DNA from 2 places in the Cyanobacterium stanieri LEGE 03274 genome. Region 2 is predicted to be linked to the other one. Evidence: predicted binding sites of a transcription regulator. Region 2 holds the regulator's gene; the other holds the start of a gene.
The links. The regulator HrcA, encoded in region 2, represses chaperone genes, less so after heat shock. The targets are predictions, from matches to a motif close to TTAGCACTCNNANNNTNNGAGTGCTAA.
Positions count from the first base shown of each region.

Region 1: a site for HrcA is predicted at 5,469-5,495, ahead of groES (co-chaperone GroES). Genes of this name have one in related genera too.

Region 1 covers NZ_JADEWC010000015.1:64,139-74,630, forward strand. The annotation lists gene dnaK (molecular chaperone DnaK) at 1-377, shown strand, start outside; gene IQ215_RS08265 (CHRD domain-containing protein) at 509-1,123, shown strand; gene smpB (SsrA-binding protein SmpB) at 1,400-1,864, shown strand; gene gatA (Asp-tRNA(Asn)/Glu-tRNA(Gln) amidotransferase subunit GatA) at 2,030-3,478, shown strand; gene IQ215_RS08280 (phycobiliprotein lyase) at 3,663-4,253, shown strand; gene IQ215_RS08285 (chromophore lyase CpcT/CpeT) at 4,588-5,172, shown strand; gene groES (co-chaperone GroES) at 5,557-5,868, shown strand; gene groL (chaperonin GroEL) at 5,973-7,598, shown strand; gene ligA (NAD-dependent DNA ligase LigA) at 8,038-10,059, shown strand; gene fmt (methionyl-tRNA formyltransferase) at 10,287-10,492, shown strand, end outside.
Region 2 covers NZ_JADEWC010000006.1:78,852-89,343, forward strand. The annotation lists gene IQ215_RS04280 (tetratricopeptide repeat protein) at 1-2,339, shown strand, start outside; gene hslO (Hsp33 family molecular chaperone HslO) at 2,610-3,503, shown strand; gene IQ215_RS04290 (peroxiredoxin) at 3,555-4,010, opposite strand; gene IQ215_RS04295 (carboxypeptidase-like regulatory domain-containing protein) at 4,164-4,700, shown strand; gene cbiM (cobalt transporter CbiM) at 4,739-5,377, shown strand; gene hrcA (heat-inducible transcriptional repressor HrcA) at 5,708-6,793, shown strand; gene IQ215_RS04310 (Na-K-Cl cotransporter) at 7,013-9,208, opposite strand; gene psbH (photosystem II reaction center phosphoprotein PsbH) at 9,690-9,893, shown strand; gene IQ215_RS04320 (TatA/E family twin arginine-targeting protein translocase) at 9,957-10,229, shown strand; gene hpsO (hormogonium polysaccharide biosynthesis glycosyltransferase HpsO) at 10,303-10,492, shown strand, end outside.

The sequences.
Region 1 (10,492 bases), on a different contig from region 2:
ACCGAGAGGTAAGACTACAATATGATGATGAGGAAGAAGGCTTCTTCGAGTCTATCAAGAAAACCTTTATCGGCGATGATGAGGATGAGTTATATAATCCTCGAGATTCAAGAAATATTTATCGTCAAACGGATTCTACTCTTTACGGTGGTAGAATGTCCTCTGGTTATGACCGTGGTTATGGTGGTAACAGTGTTAATGATTATGATTATGGTGCAGGGCTTTCCTCTCCTCCTAGTCGTCGCCCTCCTTCACGCCCCGCGCCTCCTCCTAGCCGTAGGGGTTATGATGATTATCCCGAAGATGTCAATTATCGCTCTCCCCGTAAACGTGATATTCCCTACGAGAATGATTGGGATGATGATGAGTGGTTTTAATATCATTTTCCACATATCAAATATTTTGTGAACTTTGTTGGTGGAGTTGCCGTCTATAGGGGCGTAGTGCTAATTAATTGTGCTATTTTTATCCAATTTTTGAAATCATAAAACTATTTTCTGTGGAAACCATGAACAACATTAAGTCATTATTCTCCAAATTATCCGTAAGTGCGATCGCCCTTATTTTTGCCACTAATTTCACCCTACCATCAAACGCCTTAAACACTGAGGTGGAATCAGAGTCTAAAACCAATAATTTGGCTCAAATGAATGAAGAAGGGCAAATGATGATGGAGGAGTCACCCTCAGAAGAAACCATGGAAATGGGATTTAAAGTGATGACAGCAATGTTATCGGGGAATAATATTTATCCCCAACCCGTTACAAGCAACGCAGGGGGCGTAGCAGTGGCAATTTTAAGCGAAAACAATACCCTAATGGTGTACGGTAGCTTTAATGGTTTAAGTAGCCCTTTACGAGACTATGAAAGCGATCCCTTAAATCCTCCTAATCCTGATGTAACTTCTGCAGTACACTTACATTTGGGTACTCCTGAAGAAAATGGAACTTTTGTGGATGCTTTATCTGTCACTACCTCAGAAAATGGTTTAAGCGGCCTTTTCACTGGTACTTATCAATTATCCGATGAGCAAGTAATGGCTTTAGGGGAAGGTAATTTATATATTGATATTCACACAACTATGAATCGTGGTGGTGAATTAAGGGGAATTATCCAAGAATAATTTTATAGCAATTAAATATTAGGTGTTGTGTATTTTGTGTTAGGTATTATCCCCGAATTAGGTTGATTAAATCATTTCATCACTATAAATATCAACTTGAGTTGGGAATAAAATTTATATCTTAAAAGGTGTCGGATATTAGGTGTTAGGTTAAAGAATTTACCATGATAAACCGCTAAAAACTATTACCCATTCCCCATTCTCTACCCTAACTGAAAATATATCTATCAAACATCAGATATAATAGTAAGATTGCAGACAAAATAAAACTTGTTTATGGTAGAAAAAAAACCAATTAAAGTTATAAGTGATAATCGTCAGGCGAGATACCTATATGAGATTTTAGATACTTATGAAGCAGGAATTCAGCTAGGCGGCACAGAAGTAAAATCCGTTAGGGCTGGAAAAGTGAATCTGAGGGATGGATATTGTTTAATTCGTAATGGGGAAGCATGGTTGATGAATGTTCACATCGCCCCCCATCAAACCGCAGGGCAGTATTTTAACCATGAACCTAAGCGCGATCGCAAATTATTGTTACACAAAAAAGAAATCAATAAATTAATCGGTTTATTAGAACAAAAAGGATTAACTCTTATTCCGCTGAAAATGTACATCAAAGGAGATTGGATTAAAGTAAATCTTGGTTTAGGTAAGGGTAAGAAACTCCATGATAAACGGGAAACCATCAAACGCCGTGATGATGAGCGACAAATGGCAAGGATGATGAAACGATATTAAAAATTGACCATGGAGGACAAAAATTGACAATTGACAATGGACAATTGACAATGAATGATTATACTTAAAGCGTTACTTTGAGTCATAGATAATGAGTTAATTTCTTAATCGAAAAGACTAACTATTCATTATTAATTATCAATTATTAATTATCAATTACTATTCATGGCTTCCATTTCCCAGTTACACAAACAGCTTATCAATAAAGAACGTTCAGCGGTAGAAATTACCCAAGAATATCTTAATACCATCGAGAAACTAGAACCCCAAATAAAAAGCTATCTTCATATCACCAAGGATTTAGCCCTAAACAGCGCTCAAAAAGTTGATGAAAAAATCGCTAGGGGAGAAGAAATAGGCACCCTAGAAGGCATTCCCATCGCCGTGAAGGATAATATGTCCACCAAGGGCATTCCCACCACTTGCGGTTCAAAAATCCTCGAAGGGTTTACCCCTAGCTATGAATCCACCGTCACCCAGAAACTCCATGACCAAGGGGCAGTAATTTTAGGTAAAACTAACTTAGATGAGTTTGCCATGGGAAGCTCTACGGAAAATTCAGGTTATCAAGTAACCGCTAACCCTTGGGATACCACCCGAGTGCCGGGGGGGTCTTCTGGAGGCTCTGCGGCCGCCGTGGCTGCCGATGAATGTGTGGTTTCCTTGGGATCTGATACTGGGGGTTCAATCCGTCAACCTGCCTCTTTATGTGGGGTTGTGGGCTTAAAACCTACCTATGGTTTAGTGTCTCGTTTTGGGTTGGTGGCTTATGCTTCTTCATTGGATCAAATTGGGCCTTTTGCTCACACTGTAGAGGATGCAGGTATTTTGTTAAGGGCGATCGCCGGTTACGACTCCAAAGACTCCACTAGCTTAAAAGTAGAAATCCCTGACTATAGCAAATCCTTTACCACTGACTTAAAAGGCTTGAAAGTGGGCATCATCCGAGAAACCTTTGGGGAAGGATTAGATAACGTCGTCGCCGAAGCCGTTAACCAAGGCATCAAAGAATTAGAAAAACTAGGTGCGCAGGTAAAAGAAATTTCTTGTCCCCGTTTCCGCTATGGTTTACCCGTTTACTACATCATCGCCCCTAGTGAAGCCTCCGCCAACCTCGCCCGTTATGATGCGGTTAAATATGGCATCAGAAGCAAAGCTGATAACCTTATGGATATGTACACCCAAACTAGGGCGCAAGGATTTGGCAAAGAAGTAAAACGTCGTATCATGTTAGGTACCTATGCCCTTTCTGCCGGTTATTACGACGCTTATTATCTCAAGGCGCAAAAAGTGAGAACTTTAATCAAACAAGACTTTGACAATGCTTTTGCTGATGTGGACGTGTTAATTTCCCCCACCTCTCCCACCACTGCTTTTAAGGCCGGAGAAAAAACTGATGATCCTCTTACTATGTATTTATCAGATTTAATGACTATCCCTGTTAACCTCGCAGGTTTACCCGGTATGAGTATTCCTTGCGGTTTTGATGGTCAAAATTTACCCATCGGAATGCAGTTAATCGGTAACGTGTTACGGGAAGATGTTTTATTTAAAGTCGGTTACGCCTTCCAACAAGCCACCGACTGGCACACCAAATCCCCAAATTTGGGTTAATTTTCCCCTAAATTCCCACCCCTCTGTCTTCGACATCTCCCCTTTTATGGGGAGAAAGGGAAACTATTTGAATGGAAATTAATTGTCCATTGTCCATTGTCCATTGTCAATTGTTAAGTTGACCCTTAAACGCTAATTAGGTTATGGTAAAAATAAAAATATTCAGATAAAAAATAGATATAAAATGGATGGATTAACCTTTTTTCAAAATAGCGCTGGTAAGTGGCGATCGCAACGTACAACCCACCATCTACCCTTCCGCCGTGCCGAAAGTGGAGGCTCAGAAATCAGAGTAGAAACCCTCGATAAAAATAATCCCAAAATCAAAGAAATCTGCGAAATGCACCAATTTGATCCCGAAAAATCCGTGGGAGGCTCTTATGTCACTTGGGATGGTGCCATGGCATGGGATAAAGAAGACGAAAGCCACAAAGGAGAAACCGTCTTCGCCCTCATTCCCGAAGCTGATAACCCCCGCCAAGGGAAATTACTCAGGGAAAGAGGTTACGCCGAAATCGTACCTGTTGCGGGAGAATATTACCTTGATGATGAAGATGCCTTGGTTTTAACCACCGAATACGAAACCATGACAATCCATGAGCGTTTTTGGTTTGTGAGCGATGATGTTAGATTACGCACTAGCACCGTACAAAGATTTGGAGGTTTTAACACCGCTACTTTTTGTATTGAAGTAAGGGAAAAATCTGAAGATGAAAAAACCACCCAACCCAATCTTGATTCCTTATTAGACTCCCCCGCCATAACAGGTTGGTAAGACTAAACAAAAAGAGTTTTATTCCCCCCGCAAATTCGGCAGAAGTGATTCAAAGTAGGAATGCAACAACGCTTAAATCTTTACCAGTATTAAAATACGGCTTTTTAGCAATTTCAGGATTAAGAAGTAGTTAAAAATGTTTGGGTTATCCATTGATAACCATAAACCATTAAAAACTATTTCTCATTGCCTATTCCCTGCCCTAACCAACAAATTTTAGAATAAATCAAACCTGCACAAATTCGGGGAGCTAGGGGGGGTAAAATCTTTACAACTCCCTACAAAAATTATATAAAAAAAGACTGTTTCTATTATTAATAAAATATTTTAAAAAATGAGTAATTCCACAGATGTAAAAGCCCTCGCCAGACTAATGGCGGCTGACTTTAGTAACGAACCTCAAGCCATAGAAAACCCTCCTTTCTTTGCTCATATTCGGGTATGTATGCGCCCCTTACCCCATTCCCTATTCGGGGAAGTTAGTTTTTTCCTAGAACAAGCCTACGACTTTTTACTTTCTCAACCCTATCGTTTAAGGGTATTTACCATTAAAGCAGTGGATGATCATCTTGAGTTAGAACACTATAAACTTAAAGAAGAAAAGGAATTTTATGGAGCTTCTCGCAACCCTGAAAAGCTCAAAGACTTGACCCTTGATCATCTTGAAAAAATGAACGGTTGTGATATGATTGCCCAGTGGACAGGGACTCATTTTAAAGGTCATGTTAAACCGGGTAAGGCTTGTATTGTGGAACGTAAGGGCAAAAAATCCTACCTTGATAATAGTTTCGAGATTGACGAAAATAAACTCATTAGTTTTGATCGTGGCAGAGACTTGGAAACTGACGAACTTTTATGGGGTTCAGTGGCCGGGCCTTTTCATTTTCAGCCAACCCAACGCTTTACCGATGAACTTTGAAAATAGGCATTGCTGAACTTGGATATGATTTTTAGTTTAGTTGGGGAACGGGGAATAGGGAACGGGGAATAGTAACAATATTTTAAATATTCAACGTTTATTGTAATTTGATAATATTTCATACCATCATCAAGCAACGTCTGAAAATAAATAGATTTACCCCCAAAATATCCTAAACTCTCATCTCTGTATCATTAGAAAACCTGATACCTAATACCCAATATCTAACACCTGACTTGTAGTTCGGAAACCCGTACAATAAAACCCATTGCTATGGTATGATGATTTCGGTTAAATTAGCACTCGTAAGGTGAGAGTGCTAAAAACATTTTCTCCGAGCGATTAAAAGTATTAATTATAGAGAAATTAAGGAGTAAACCATCAATGGCTGCAATTACCATTAATGTATCAACTGTAAAGCCCTTGGGCGATCGTGTTTTCGTCAAAGTAAGTGAAGCTGAAGAAAAAACTGCTGGTGGTATCTACTTACCTGACAATGCAAAAGAAAAACCCCAAGTTGGTGAGGTGGTCACCGTGGGCGATGGTAAAGTAAATGATCAAGGTGTTCGCACTCCTGTGGAAGTAAAAGTAGGGGACAAAGTTCTTTACTCCAAATATGCAGGTACTGACATCAAACTCGGTAACGATGATTATGTCTTACTTTCCGAAAAAGACATTCTCGCTGTAGTTTCCTAATTTTATATAAAACCCTTGAAGGTAGCTCGAAATCATCGAGCAAACTACAACCTTTTAAACCATAAAATTATTTCAACTTTTAGAGTAAATAAGCAAGAATAACTATGTCCAAGTCTATCATTTATAATGAAGAAGCCCGTCGCGCCCTAGAGCGTGGTATCGATTTGTTAGCCGAATCCGTTGCTGTTACCTTAGGTCCTAAAGGTCGTAACGTTGTATTAGAAAAGAAATTTGGTGCACCCCAAATCGTTAACGATGGTGTAACCATTGCTAAAGAAATCGAATTAGAAGATCACATCGAAAATACTGGGGTTGCTTTGATTCGTCAAGCTGCTTCCAAAACCAATGATGTAGCTGGAGACGGTACTACCACCGCCACCGTACTCGCCCACGCCATCGTTAAAGAAGGTTTACGCAACGTTGCCGCTGGAGCTAACCCCATCGCCCTCAAGCGTGGTATTGACAAGGCCACTGAACATTTAGTGGAAAAAATCGCCGCCCATGCTAGAAAAATTGAAGATAGCAAGGCGATCGCCCAAGTAGGTGCTATTTCTGCGGGTAATGACACCGAAGTAGGTGAAATGATTGCCCAAGCCATGGATAAAGTAGGTAAAGAAGGCGTTATCTCCCTCGAAGAAGGTAAGTCCATGGAAACTGAACTTGAAATCACCGAAGGTATGCGTTTCGAGAAAGGTTATATCTCCCCTTATTTTGTAACCGATGCTGAGCGTATGGAGGCAGTATTTGAAGAGCCTTTCATCCTCATCACCGATAAAAAAATCACTTTAGTTCAAGACTTAGTTCCCGTTTTAGAACAAGTTGCCCGTCAAGGTAAGCCCTTAATCATCATCGCTGAGGACATCGAGAAAGAAGCCCTCGCCACTTTAGTGGTAAATCGCATCCGTGGTGTATTAAACGTGGCAGCGGTTAAAGCTCCTGGTTTTGGCGATCGCCGTAAACAAATGCTCGAAGATATTGCCATCCTCACTGGTGGACAAATGATTAGCGAAGATGCAGGACTCAAATTAGATACTACTACCGTAGATCAACTCGGTACTGCCCGTCGTTTAACCATCACCAAAGACACCACCACCATCGTAGCTGAAGGTAACGAAAAAGAAGTTAAGAGTCGTTGCGATCAAATTCGTCGTCAAATCGAAGAATCTGATTCTTCCTACGACAAAGAAAAATTACAAGAGCGCCTCGCCAAATTAAGCGGTGGTGTAGCTGTAATTAAAGTAGGTGCGGCCACCGAAACCGAAATGAAAGATCGTAAGCTACGCTTAGAAGATGCCATCAACGCTACTAAAGCAGCGGTAGAAGAAGGTATCGTCCCCGGTGGTGGAACTACCCTAGCTCACCTCGCCCCTGGATTGGAAGAATGGGCAAAAGGCAATTTAACCGCCGAGCAGTTAACTGGTGCTTTAATTGTTGCCCGTGCTTTAACTGCACCCTTAAAACGTATCGCCGAAAATGCTGGTCAAAATGGCGCTGTAGTAGCTGAAAGAGTTAAGGAAAAAGACTTTAACACTGGTTATGATGCTGCTAACAACGAGTATGTTGATATGTTTGACGCAGGTATCGTTGATCCTGCGAAAGTAACTCGCTCTGGTATTCAAAATGCCGCTTCCATCGCTGGAATGGTATTAACCACTGAGTGTATCATTGTTGATAAACCTGAAAAGGATAAAGGTGCTGCCCCTGCTGGTGGCGGAGACTTCGACTACTAAGTTGAAACTTTATAAATAATTTTGGGGTGGGCAATATGTCCACCCTTTTTTTGTTTTTTGATTAATATTAAGTTCGGAGAATTAGTTATAAATAGATTTTGTCTTCGCCCACCGTGTAATTTATTACACGGCTAAGGGTAGTTCGTTCAATAAATTGAACTAAAATTAATAGACTTGTTGTGAATTAAATATCTGCGTATCTGAAACCCTTATCAAATAAGGACTAAATTTGGCAAAAAAACTATTTCGCAACAACTCTAATTATTTTAATGTTTAATTATTTTACCGTGGTGAGTGGATTTGGATATAATATCAAATTCGATGTAGAAAGTATATCTTCAACCGCCTTGCAATGAATTACAAGGCTAACATTTTATCGTTCAATGAATTGAACTAAGGTATGTTTTAATTAAATTATAATTATTAATTCTCCATTATTATGGCTTCTATTCCTACTGAAATAAGTAATCGAGTTCAACAGTTAAAAGCTAAATTGCAAGAGGCAAGTTATGCTTATTATGTGTTGGATAATCCCATTATGGAAGATTCAGTTTATGATCAATTTTATCGGGAATTACAAACCCTAGAAAAAGATTATCCTCAATTAATTACCGTAGATAGTCCCACTCAAAGAATAGGAGATAAATTAGATGGTCAGTTTAATTCTGTTAGGCATAATATTCCTCTTTATAGTTTGGATAATGCTTTTAACTTCGAGGAGTTAAAACAGTGGGAAAATAGATGGCAAAAACAGTTATCTAATACCGTTGATTTTGATTATATTTGTGAATTAAAAATAGATGGCAGTGCGATCGCCCTTACCTATGAAAATGGCATATTAACAAGGGGTTTAACAAGGGGTGACGGTATTACAGGAGAAGATATTACCACCAACTTACGCACCATTCGTTCTATTCCTCTCAAGCTCAAATTAGATAATCCACCTCCCATATTAGAAGTAAGAGGAGAAGCCCTATTACCCCTCCAAGAATTTGAAAGAATTAATCAAGAAAGGGCAAGAAACAAAGAAAATTTATTCGCCAATCCTCGCAACGCCGCCGCAGGAACTTTAAGACAATTAGATCCTAATATTGTTAGTCAAAGAAAGTTACAATTTTTTGCTTATAACTTATACTTAAATAGCGAAAATATTTATATTCATAGCCAAAAAGAGTCATTAGATTTATTACAACAAATTGGTTTTTTAGTCAACCCTAATTATCAAGTTTGTCAAACTTTAGAAGACGTAATTGATTATTGTAATTACTGGGAAAACAATCGTCAAAAATTACCCTACATGACCGATGGTATTGTTATTAAAATAAACTCCCTAAATCTTCAAAATCAACTTGGTTTCACTCAAAAATTTCCCCGATGGGCGATCGCCCTTAAATACCCTGCCGATGAAACCCCCACCATGGTTGAAAAAATAACCGTCAACGTAGGACGCACTGGAGCAGTGACTCCCATGGCAATCATGAAACCAGTATCATTGGCCGGAACTATCGTTCAACGAGCCACTTTACATAATTACGACTTTTTGCAACAATTAGACATTAGAGTGGGAGATACCGTGGTTATTCGCAAGGCAGGGGAAATTATCCCCGAAGTGGTAAGAGTTATCCCCGAATTACGCCCCAAAAATACTCACCCCTTCGAGTTTCCCACCCATTGTCCCGAATGTGCTTCCGAATTAGTACGCCCCCAAAATGAAGTCGTCACCCGTTGTGTAAATAATTCCTGCCCTGCCATCTTGCGAGGTAGCTTAATCCATTGGGCATCCCGTGGCGCCATGGACATTCGAGGGTTAGGAGAAAAAGTGGTTACGTTGTTAATGGAACATAAATTAATTAAATCCATTGCCGATATATATGAATTAAAAGCCTTTGAAATTGCCGAATTAGAAAGGATGGGGGAAAAGTCAGCTCAAAATTTAATCACTGCCATTGAAGATAGTAAAAAACAACCTTTTGCCAAAGTTTTATACGGTTTAGGAATTCGTTATGTGGGTGCAGTAAATGCTAAAATTTTAGCGGATAATTTTCAAGATATAAACAGTTTAGCAAATGCTAATAATACCGATTTAGAGGCAATTAATGGTATCGGCAAAGAAATTGCTAATTCCTTGTTAGAATGGTTTCGTCTTGAGCAAAATAAACAACTAATTAATCTTTTAAAAAGTTATAATCTTACCCTACAAAATGATAATACTCAAAAAGATGATGAACAATTAATACTAGAAGGAAAAACATTTGTAATTACAGGAACATTAAATCAATTAACAAGAAATGAAGCTAAAGGTTTAATTCAAAAATATGGAGGAAAAGTAACAGGCTCAGTAAGTAGTAAAACAGACTATTTATTAGCAGGAGAAAAAGCAGGTTCAAAACTAATAAAAGCTCAAGAATTACAGATTCCAATTATTTCAGAATCTAAACTTTTAACCATGCTTAACCATTAAGGTGCGCTGGATAAAAAATATTATAAATTTAAACGATTCTGTAGATTATTAATTCTATATATTTGATTATATCTATCACCGTCCCCATACCAATATTACTAGCGATGTAATGAATTACATCGTAGAAAAATATCGAGTTTTCCAATCATACAAACCCTCTGCTAACACCTTTATCCCCGTGGTAGTATAATAAACTTGCGAAAACAACCATGAGATAAACTTTTACAATGCGCATCGTCTTTTTTGGCACTCCTGATTTTGCCGTTGCAACCCTAGAAAAACTACTCAATGATAACAATCATCAAGTAATTGCCGTAGTCACGCAACCCGATAAACGTAGAGGTAGAGGAAGTAAAATGATACCCTCCGCCGTCAAAAAAACAGCATTGCAACATAATCTTCCTATTTGGCAACCTCATCGTATCAAAAAAGA
Region 2 (10,492 bases):
CCATCACCCTCGAAAAACAAGATAAATGGTTAGACGCAGGAAATATTTGGCAAAATTTAGGGGAAATAGAAAAAGCTGCCCTCGCCTACGAAAAAATAGAAGCATGGCAACAAGCCTTGGAATTATGGCAACAACTCCATAACCCTCAAAAAGTAGCCTTTACCTGTTACCAACTAGAAAAATATGAAACCGCCGCCCAAATTTGGCAAACCCTTGGGCAATGGCAACTAGCAGGAGAAGCATGGGAAAAACAAAACGACATCCATAAAGCCATTATCGCCTATGAAAAAGGTAATCACTGGCAAGAAATAGAAAGGATTTATCGTCAACAACAACAATGGGCAAAAGTTGCTTCTGCCTGTGAAAAACAAGAAAAATGGTTAGAAGCAGGAGATATGTGGCAAAAATTACAACAAATTCCCAATGCCTCCCGTTGTTATGAATTAGCCAGACAATGGCAAAAAGCAGAAAAAGGATGGCGACAATTAAAACAGTGGGCTTGTGTGGCGATATGTTGTGAAAAACAAGGTAAATGGTTAGAAGCTGCCCAGGCTTGGAAGGAAGTTAACCCCTTGGTAAAATCAGCACTTTGTTACGAAAAAATACAAGATTGGGAAAAGGCAGAAACACTATGGAGAAAAGAATCTAATTGGGTAAAGGTGGCTAGAATATGTGAAGCCCAAGAAAAATGGGCAGAAGCCGCCCAAATTTGGCAAGACTTACAAGAATGGGAAAGAGCGGCTAAAATATGGGCTAAAATTAATCAACTAGAATTAGCGGCCCCCTGTTACGAAAAAGCCCAATTGTGGCAAGAGGCAGAATATTGTTGGCAACAAGTGGGTAATATTGATAACCTTGCCCTTCTGGCTGAATTTCAAGGAGATTGGCAAAAAGCGGCCCACATTTGGGAAGAAGAAAAGCAATGGTTTAATGCTGGAAAGGCTTGGGAAAAAGCAGAGGAAATCAAAAAAGCAGCCCTTTGTTATCAGCGTGATAATAGTTGGCAGGAGGCACAAAATTGCTGGTTGAGGTTAAATGATTTTCGTCAGGTGGCAATCTGTTGCGAAAAACAAAGCGCTTGGCAGAATGCGGGGGAGGCTTGGTTAAAGGTAGGGGAGTTGGAAAAGGCTGCTATCTGTTTTGAAAAAGGAAATAGTTGGCAGGATGCCCAAAGTTGTTGGCAAAAGTTACAAAATTATAGTCAAGTGGCAATGTGTTGCGAAAAACAAAGGGATTGGCAGAATGCGGGAGAGGCTTGGTTAAAGGTAGAGGAATGGGAAAAGGCGGCTATCTGTTTTCAAAAGGGAAATAGTTGGCAAGATGCCCAAGGTTGTTGGCAGAAATTACAAAATTATAGTCAAGTGGCAATGTGTTGCGAAAAACAAAGGGATTGGCAGAATGCAGGGGAGGCTTGGTTAAAGGTAGAGGAATGGGAAAAGGCGGCTATCTGTTTTCAAAAGGGAAATAGTTGGCAGGATGCCCAAGATTGTTGGCAGAAGTTACAAAATTATCATAAGGTGGCCATTTGTCTGCAAAAACTTGATAAATGGGCAAATGCCGCCCAAACTTGGGAGTCTTTGCAAAATTGGCAAAAAGCAGGAGATGCTTGGCTACAGGCGGAAAATACCGAAAAATCAGCTCTATGCTATGAAAATGGCGGTTTTTGGGCAAAAGCTGAGATTCTTTGGGAGAGGCAAGAAAATTGGCTAAAATTAGCATACGTTTGTGAAAAACAGCAAAAATGGCAAAAAGTTGGTTATGCCTATGAACAAGCCCAAGAATGGGCGAAAGCTGGGGCAATATATGAACAAATTCTAGGATATGCAGAGGCAGAAAAATGCTGGATTGAGTTAAAGGATTGGCAGAAGGTAGCCTATGTTTGTGAGCAACAATCGAAGTGGCGGGAGGCAGGAAAGGCTTGGGCAATGATTCAAAATTGGCATTCTTGCGCTTTGGCCTATGAAAAGGGTGGTTATTGGCTCGAAGCCTTCGGGGCTTGGGAAACTGATGGTAATTGGGTTAAAGGTGCGATCGCTCTTGAACAAGGTAAAATTTATGATCAGGCAGCCCAAATATGGTTAAAAACAGACTTAGAGGATAAACAGGAAAAAGCCGCAGTGAATTATGAATTAGCCGAGCAATGGGATTTGGCAGAAGAATGTTGGCGCACCATTCCCCGTTGGGATAAAATCGCCCTTTGTTGTGAAAAACAAGGCAAAGAAAAAGAAGATTTAGCCATTGAAGCATGGTTAAATGCGGGTAATAAATTAAAAGCAGCCAATCTATTACGGCGCGCTGGAAAATGGAAGGAGGCCGCAGGTATTTTTATCTCAAGTTAGTAATCTCTTATAAATAAACTCCGCTCGGGATTTGTCAATATGCTTCGGTTTCAGGTTTTGGGTGTCAGGTTAATGATTTAGCCAAAGTATAATCAATTATGTAAAATGCGATTAGTAAAGTTTACTATCACCCACCTCAAATCTTTAGCCCATTGCCCATTGCCCGTCCTCCATCAAATATTATCCCAAATTCAGATTAACCAAGATCTTTTTGTCGATTTCCCAGCAATATTCGATAATAAAAAAGTAAATATTGAGAAATGTAACAAAATGGCCGATCAACTAATTAGAGCAACCGCAGCCGATGGCGGTATCCGTGCAGTGGGAGTAATCACCACCAAAAGTGTACAAGTAGCCAAAGATAGACATAACTTATCCTATGTTGCCACCGCCGCCCTAGGTAGGGCGATGTCTTCGGGTTTATTACTCGCCTCTAGCATGAAACAAGAAGGCTCAAGGGTAAATATCAAAATTAAAGGAAATGGGCCTTTAGGGGGAATATTAGTAGATGCAGGGTTAGATGGTACCGTCAGGGGTTATGTGGCTAATCCTTCCGTGGAATTACCCCCCAATGCCATGGGAAAATTAGACGTTGGTAAGGCAGTGGGTAAAGAAGGTTTTTTGTATGTCATCAAGGATGTGGGCTATGGCTACCCTTATTCTAGTACCGTAGAACTTATTTCTGGAGAAGTAGGGGAAGATATTGCCAATTATTTAGTAAATTCCGAGCAAACCGCATCGGCTTTGTTGGTGGGGGTATTTGTGGGCAAGGATGGAGTTACTGCTTCCGGGGGAATTTTATTACAAGTGTTACCCAAGGCTTCCCATGATGAAAATTTGATTGCTACCTTGGAAGGGCGCGTTGGGCAGTTAAAGGGTTTTACTCCTCTACTTAGACAGGGTAAAAGTTTAACGGATATTTTTAATGATTTGTTGGGGGATTTTGGTTTACATATTTTCCCTGAGGTACAAATGGTTAGGTTTGATTGTAGTTGCTCTTTTGATCGTATGTTAGGGGCTTTGAGAATGTTGGGGGTGGATGAATTGGAAGATATGATTGTCACTGATGGCGGTGCGGAGGCTACTTGTCATTTTTGCAATGAGGTTTACCATGCTACCCCTGAGCATTTACGGGAAGTTATCGAAAATATTAAGGCTCAGTAAATTCATAGTTAAACAATTTCTTGCCAAGGGGGTAAAACCCCTTGTTTGTTATTACATGGATTGAATGGTTTTTATGGCTTCGTCAACGTGGGCTTTAAAGTCTAGCATGGAGTCAAAGATATGTTTAACAATACCTTCTTTATCAATGACGTAAGTAACTCTCCCTGGTAGAATAAAAAGGGTGGAGGGTACACCAAATAGTTTTCTGACTTTATTTCCTTGATCGCTTAGTAAGATGAAGGGAAGGTTATATTTTTGGGCAAATTGTTGATGGGATTGGGGGCTATCTCCACTGATGCCGATGACTTCTGCCCCTGCATCGGTAAATACTTCGTAGCTATCTCTAAAGGCGCAAGATTCGGCGGTACATCCGGGGGTGTCGTCTTTGGGATAAAAGTAAATAACGAGGGATTTTTTGCCGATGAAGTCTTCGATATTAATTTTTTCTCCGTTTGCTGAAGGTAAGGTAAAGTTAGGAATGCGATCGCCTATTTTCAATGCAGACATAATTAATGATATATAAAGGTTTATAGTAATATTCTATATTGCCTTATGACTCTATGTTAGAGGGTTATAAAAGTTGATGCCCTATAGGGGTATTGAAAAAATAACGACGATATTAAAACATAGAAAGGGTATATTATCTTTACTATATTTTCCATGTTAAAAAAATCATTATGGTTTAGTTCTATTTTGATTATTTCTACTTTATTTTCTCCTGTTAAAACCTCTGCCCATGGGGTTTTGCTTGAATATGAAAAGGTAGGGGCGATCGCCCTTAAAGCTCAATATGACACTGGACAACCGATGAAAAATGCCCAAGTGCTGATATATGCACCAGATACAAGTCAAGAGCCTTATTTACAAGGTATAACCGATGAAAATGGTAATTTTACTTTTTATCCGGCTCAAAATACTACGGGAACTTGGACTGTAAAGGTTACCACCGCAGGTCATGGCAGTATTATTAATATACCTATTCTATCATCTGATGTGGGGAAAATTACCCCAGATAATAATATTAATAACCAAGAAAATAACAATGTTATTTTTAATTCTAGTCAAGGTCAAATTTCTAATAACATATCAGCAACTCCCAACAATGGACAAAAGTTATTAATGGCGATGTCAGGGGTATGGGGATTAGTCGGCACGGCTCTATTTTTTTCCCGTTCTAATAAAGAAAAATTTCAATAACAATTATTACTATTTATTATTAAAATATATTTGCTCAAATGCACATTCCTGATGGTTTACTATCTCCCACCGTTTCAATTTCGGGTTATGCTATGACAGGGGGCTTAACGTGGTTTTGTCTCCGACAAATTCATAAAATACCTAACTATCAAGAACAAATACCTAAAGCCTCTTTATTAACTGCTGTTTTTTTCGTTTCTTCACTGATACATATTCCCATTCCTCCTTTTAGTATTCATTTAATTTTAAACGGTTTAATGGGTATTATGTTAGGATATTTTTCTTTTCTGGGCATTTTAATTGGCCTATGTTTTCAGGCAGTTTTTTTTCAACATGGTGGTTTATCTACCCTAGGAATTAATGGTATTATTTTGGGTTTACCTGCTTTGATTAGTTATTTTTTATGGCATTGCAAAAAGTATAGTTTATTTAACTTTAAGATAGACAAAAATATTATATTTTTTTTGGGTGGATTTTTAGGAGTTTTTCTATCGGCATTATTATTTATTTCTATTAATCTTGCTAATATCAGCCCTGATTTAAATATAGAATTAGAAAGAGCAACTTTTTTTACCTCTCTAATAGGTTACGGTATTCAAGGAATTATTGAAGGTATTTTAGTAGTTATTGTTATTTCTTTTTTTGAAAAAATTAAGCCAGAAATTATTAGTAACTAATTTTTTTATAATACTAATATCTTTTTCGTTTTATTAACTGATTTTACGTTCTCATATTTTTTTTAGCAGGTGGCAGGTTAAAAATATGAAAAGTTTTTATTAAGTTATTGAGGAAGTGAAAATAAGACCATTAATTAATGTAGAGTTGTTCTAAATTTTTGAACCTGATACCCGATATCTAACACCTCATCTCCCCTACTCCTCATCTCCTTAACCCCCCATCAACCAGTAATCTGCAAACTAACCATAATGAGAATGAAACGTTATACTATCAAAATATAAATATTTTATAAAACTTCGTTTTGTTCACCATCAACCAATTTTTGTACGATGACTGTTCAAGTTAACCTTAATGAACGCCATCAAAGAATATTACAGGCAACGGTTAAACATTATATAGCTACTGCCGAACCTGTTGGCTCAAAAACCTTAATTCAAGAATATGATTTTAGTGTAAGTTCTGCCACTGTGCGTAATGTCATGGGTAAGTTGGAGAAAGCAGGTTTTCTTTATCAGCCTTATACTTCGGCGGGGCGTATTCCTTCGGATTCGGGTTATCGTATTTATGTAGATCGACTTTTACCTTCTAAAAAACCTTTAAAAAAGTCTTTGGCGAAAAATCTCAGTCGTCAAATGGGAGCGCCACAGAAAAATTATGAGATTTTATTTAAAAAAATTACTCAGGTTTTATCGGATTTGAGTGGTTGTATTGCCTTAGTTACCCTTCCCCAAACTGCTAGTAATATTATCTACCATTTACAGTTGTTGAGGATTGGGGAACAAAAAATTATGTTGGTGATGGTGATTGATAATTATCAAACGGAGTCGGTATTATTTGACCATCAAGATTTTAATTTAGATCATGATCATCAGATGGGGGAGGTAATTGATCAGGAATTGCAGATGTTGTCTAATTTTCTTAATCATAAACTCAAGGGGCGATCGCTCTTAGACATAGATAATTTAGATTGGAGTGAGTTAGAACAAGATTTTAAACAATATGCCCACTTTATTAACCATCTTTTGGATAAAATTACCGAAAACTACCGTATTTCCAATTACAGTCCCATTCTGGTACAAGGTATTGCCAAGATGGTGCGTCAGCCTGAATTTGCCCAGATAGAACATTTACAAATTTTATTACAATTACTAGAAGAGGAACAGGAAAAACTTTTCCCTGTGGTATTTAATTTAGATGAACAAAAGGAATCTTTTTCCAAAGTAAAAATTACCATCGGTTCGGAAAATCCCCTTCAATCTATGCACTATTGCAGTTTAATTTCTTCTAATTATTATCAAGGTACTTACCCTGTGGGCAGTGTGGGCATTATTGGCCCCACTCGCATAGCCTATGAAGATGCGATCGCCCTTGTGGAATCCACCGCCGATTATCTTACCAATGCCATGGAGGAGTAGGGGTGATGGGGAGTAGGTTATTTTAATAACTGATCCTCGATATAAAATATTGTTTAAGTTAGTGAATCATATCAAGTCCGCCTGACCACTTATAAATTAGTAATATCAATTAGTTCAATTTATTGAACGAACTACTCTTAGCCGTGTAATTCATTATACGGTGGGCAGTACATCTACTATTGCCCATTCCCTGCCTTAACCAGAAAATTTGATAATAAATCATCCTTCTTTTTGTAAAACTTCCTCAAAGGGAAAATCATTGGCGGCCATGACAAAAGCAACGGTAGGTAAATTTTCCGTTCTTTTCAACCAACTATGGTAATATTCGGCAAAGTTTTCATCGGCGGGGGCTAAACCCAAAAAGATTAAATCAGCGCCCCGAGAGTTTTCCTGCAAAATATCATCAAAGGAACTTTCTTCACTGACAATAACTTCGGGAATCAGTTCTATATTTAGTTTTTGAATAAGCTCCCTAATGTTGTTTTTTGTCGGTTCTAGGGCGTTAGGATTACCGACAACTAATTTGAGGTAAATGTTCGCCCGTGACCAGTGCCAGTCGTTTTTGAGCAGATAAGCAAGTAAAATCATCAGACTACCATTGGCTTGCATTCCCCCCCACCAAACATCGATACGGCGATGCTTACCCAGTGGATTGGTGGGGTTTTGTTTGAGGATAAGGATATTTCTGTTTAATTGATGAATTTGGCTAACCATCTGGCAATAGTCTTGATGCCCTTGCCAATCATCCCTTAGCCAAGCGGTGCTACTACCGAGAATGATGGTATTAGGGGTTAAAGCACCAATCCCGTAGCTTTCTACCAATTTAGGCACGATGCCAAAGGTGTCATCAGAGCGAACAATTTTTACTAATCCTTGTACTTCATTTTTGGTTAAGTATTCCTTGACGGTATTTTCGAGGTTTTGTTTACTTTGATAGTCTCGTCTTTCGGGAATGACACTGGCAACGGTTAAAAAGCCTTTGTGGTTAAAACTGTCGGCTAATTTGACCAATGACCAATTTTTCTGGGGAGAATGGAAGAAAGTGAGGATATGGGGACGCCAATTTTTGGGATCTGGGATTTCTTCTTCTACTTGATAAATCCCTGTGCGTAGTAATGCCATCCACATTCCCCGACGGCTATCCCCCCAAGTTACTTGTAATTCCTGTCTTTGCAGATATAGATAAATACCTAAGACGATAATGGCGGCGACTATAGTGGCGATCGCATTTATGAGAAACATTACCCCTAAACAACCCAAAGCACCAGTTACCGACAAACTCCAATGGATTTTGAAGGTGGGGCGAAAGGAAGGGGAATCGAGGAAACTTTCAATACCTGCGGAGGCGTTTAACACTAGGTAAGTAGTCAGGAAAAACATGGTTAAAATGGGAGCAATCAAGTTTAAATCCCCTAAACATACCGCCGCTACGGCAATGCCTAAAGTTACCGCTGTACCTAATCTTGGTTCATCATTTTTACCTGCCCCTTGCCCCAAAAAACTGAGGGATTTGGGAAAAATATTATCTCTGACTAGGGCTTGTAATACCCTCGGTGCGCCCAAAATGCTACCAATGGCGCTACTTAATGTCGCTCCCCATACTCCAAGGGCGATCGCCCCTCCCCAAAAAGACATCCTCGCCATGATAAAGGGTTCATCAATCAAGGTTTGAGCATCAGCCCTAAAACCTAGAAAAATCGGAATAATCATATAAATGACATAACCAGTGCCAACGGCGGCCAAAGTACCAATGGGTAAGGCTTTGCTAGGATCTTTCAAATCCCCCGACATATTCACCCCTGCCATGATGCCCGTCACCGCAGGAAAAAACACCGCAAACACTTGCCAAAAAGATTGATCTGTGCTTCTCCATAGCTCCATTTGTGTCTCTTCCACAGGTTGCCCCAAAAAGAAAGATACTAGGGAAAGGGCGATCGCCCCCATGATAAAATATTGAGCTTTAATGGCAATTTCAGCACTGGTGAGGGCTAACACACCCACGCCAATGGTGATAGCTAAGGCTATGTAAAGTTGATATTCTGCCCAAGCAGGTACTATTTGGGTGACACTCTCCGCAAAACCAAGGGTATAAAGCGCCACCGACAACGCCTGAGCGATATATAAAGGGATTCCCACCGCTCCCCCTGTTTCAATGCCCAAAGAGCGACTAATCATATAATACGCACCCCCGGCCTTAACCACTCGATCCGTGGCGATCGCACATACCGACAAAGCCGTTAAAAAGGTAATGGCGTTAGAAAGAGTAACAATGATAAAAGTGCCGAGTAAACCCACATTACCCACCACCCAACCAAAACGGAGATACATAATTACCCCCAAAATAGTCAGAATAGACGGGGTGTAAACTCCCCCAAAGGCACTTAAGCCGGAGGATTTTTGTTCGTTAACATTCATATAATTCAACTAATTAAAAATTTATTTTTAGATATGCTTTTTAAGCAATTTTGATTATTTTATCGGTTATGCTTTCTTGATTAATGTTCTCTGATCTATATATTTTTTGATCATAATAGTATTAACTTATTAAGGGCGATCGTCTAATATTAACCATTAAAAAACAAATCATTAACCAAAGTTTATTATCATTCAAACCATCAAATAATAACCTTTAAATTTTAGCTATATTTTTGATCACTTATATCTTAATTAACTTGAGTTCAGAATAAAATGTATAATCTTCAAAAATGTAAACCATTGACAACTAACAATAAATAATTGAACTATCATCACCCATACTCCCCATCACCCACACTCCCTATCCCTCATATTCCCCCTCAACGTCCCATTTAGTTGCAAAAAAAACGACCCATATTTTGCTATAATCGTCTTGTCGAAAAAGACCATCGAAAAATTTAAAATATATATAAGATTCAATATGTCACAACGTACCCCTTTAGGCGATTTACTAAAACCCCTTAACTCCGAATACGGAAAAGTAGCCCCCGGTTGGAGTACCACCCCTTTAATGGGTGTTTTCATGCTCTTATTTTTAGTATTCCTGCTCATTATTCTCCAAATTTATAACTCCTCTCTCCTTCTTGATGGAATCGTGGTAGATTGGTCAAGTTTAGGAAGATAAATTCTCCTATTGATATAAGGTTGATTGTTGATTTACAGACTCTTTAGTTAAGACAAGATTATTATGAATGTTTTTGGCATCGGACTTCCTGAATTAATTTTGATTTTTGTGGTAGCCCTTTTAGTTTTTGGCCCGAAAAAATTACCAGAAATCGGTAAGACTTTAGGAAAAACCCTCAAAGGTTTTCAAGATGCCTCTAAAGAGTTTCAAGATGAGTTTAAAAAAGAAGCTCAACAAATTGAAGAAACTATTTCCATGAATGCTCAAATAGAGTCTAGCAAGGATCAAGAAAAAGTTCCTAGCCCCACAGAAAATGCTAATTCTAAATCTGAGTAATAACTAACAAATGGTCAATGTTTTTTGTTTTCCACTATTATTTGATTAAGCATAGTTAATAATTGCCATCATCATGAATATATTAGTAGTGGGACATTCCTACATAGTAGATTTAAACTGTGAAAAACTAAGGGAATTAGCCAAAATCAGCCCCGAAATTCAAGTTAGGGTAGTTGTGCCTAAAATTTGGAATCCGGGGGGGGTACAAAATAAAATTATTACATCTGAGTTTAAAGACGAGGGTAATTTTAAAATTATTCCCA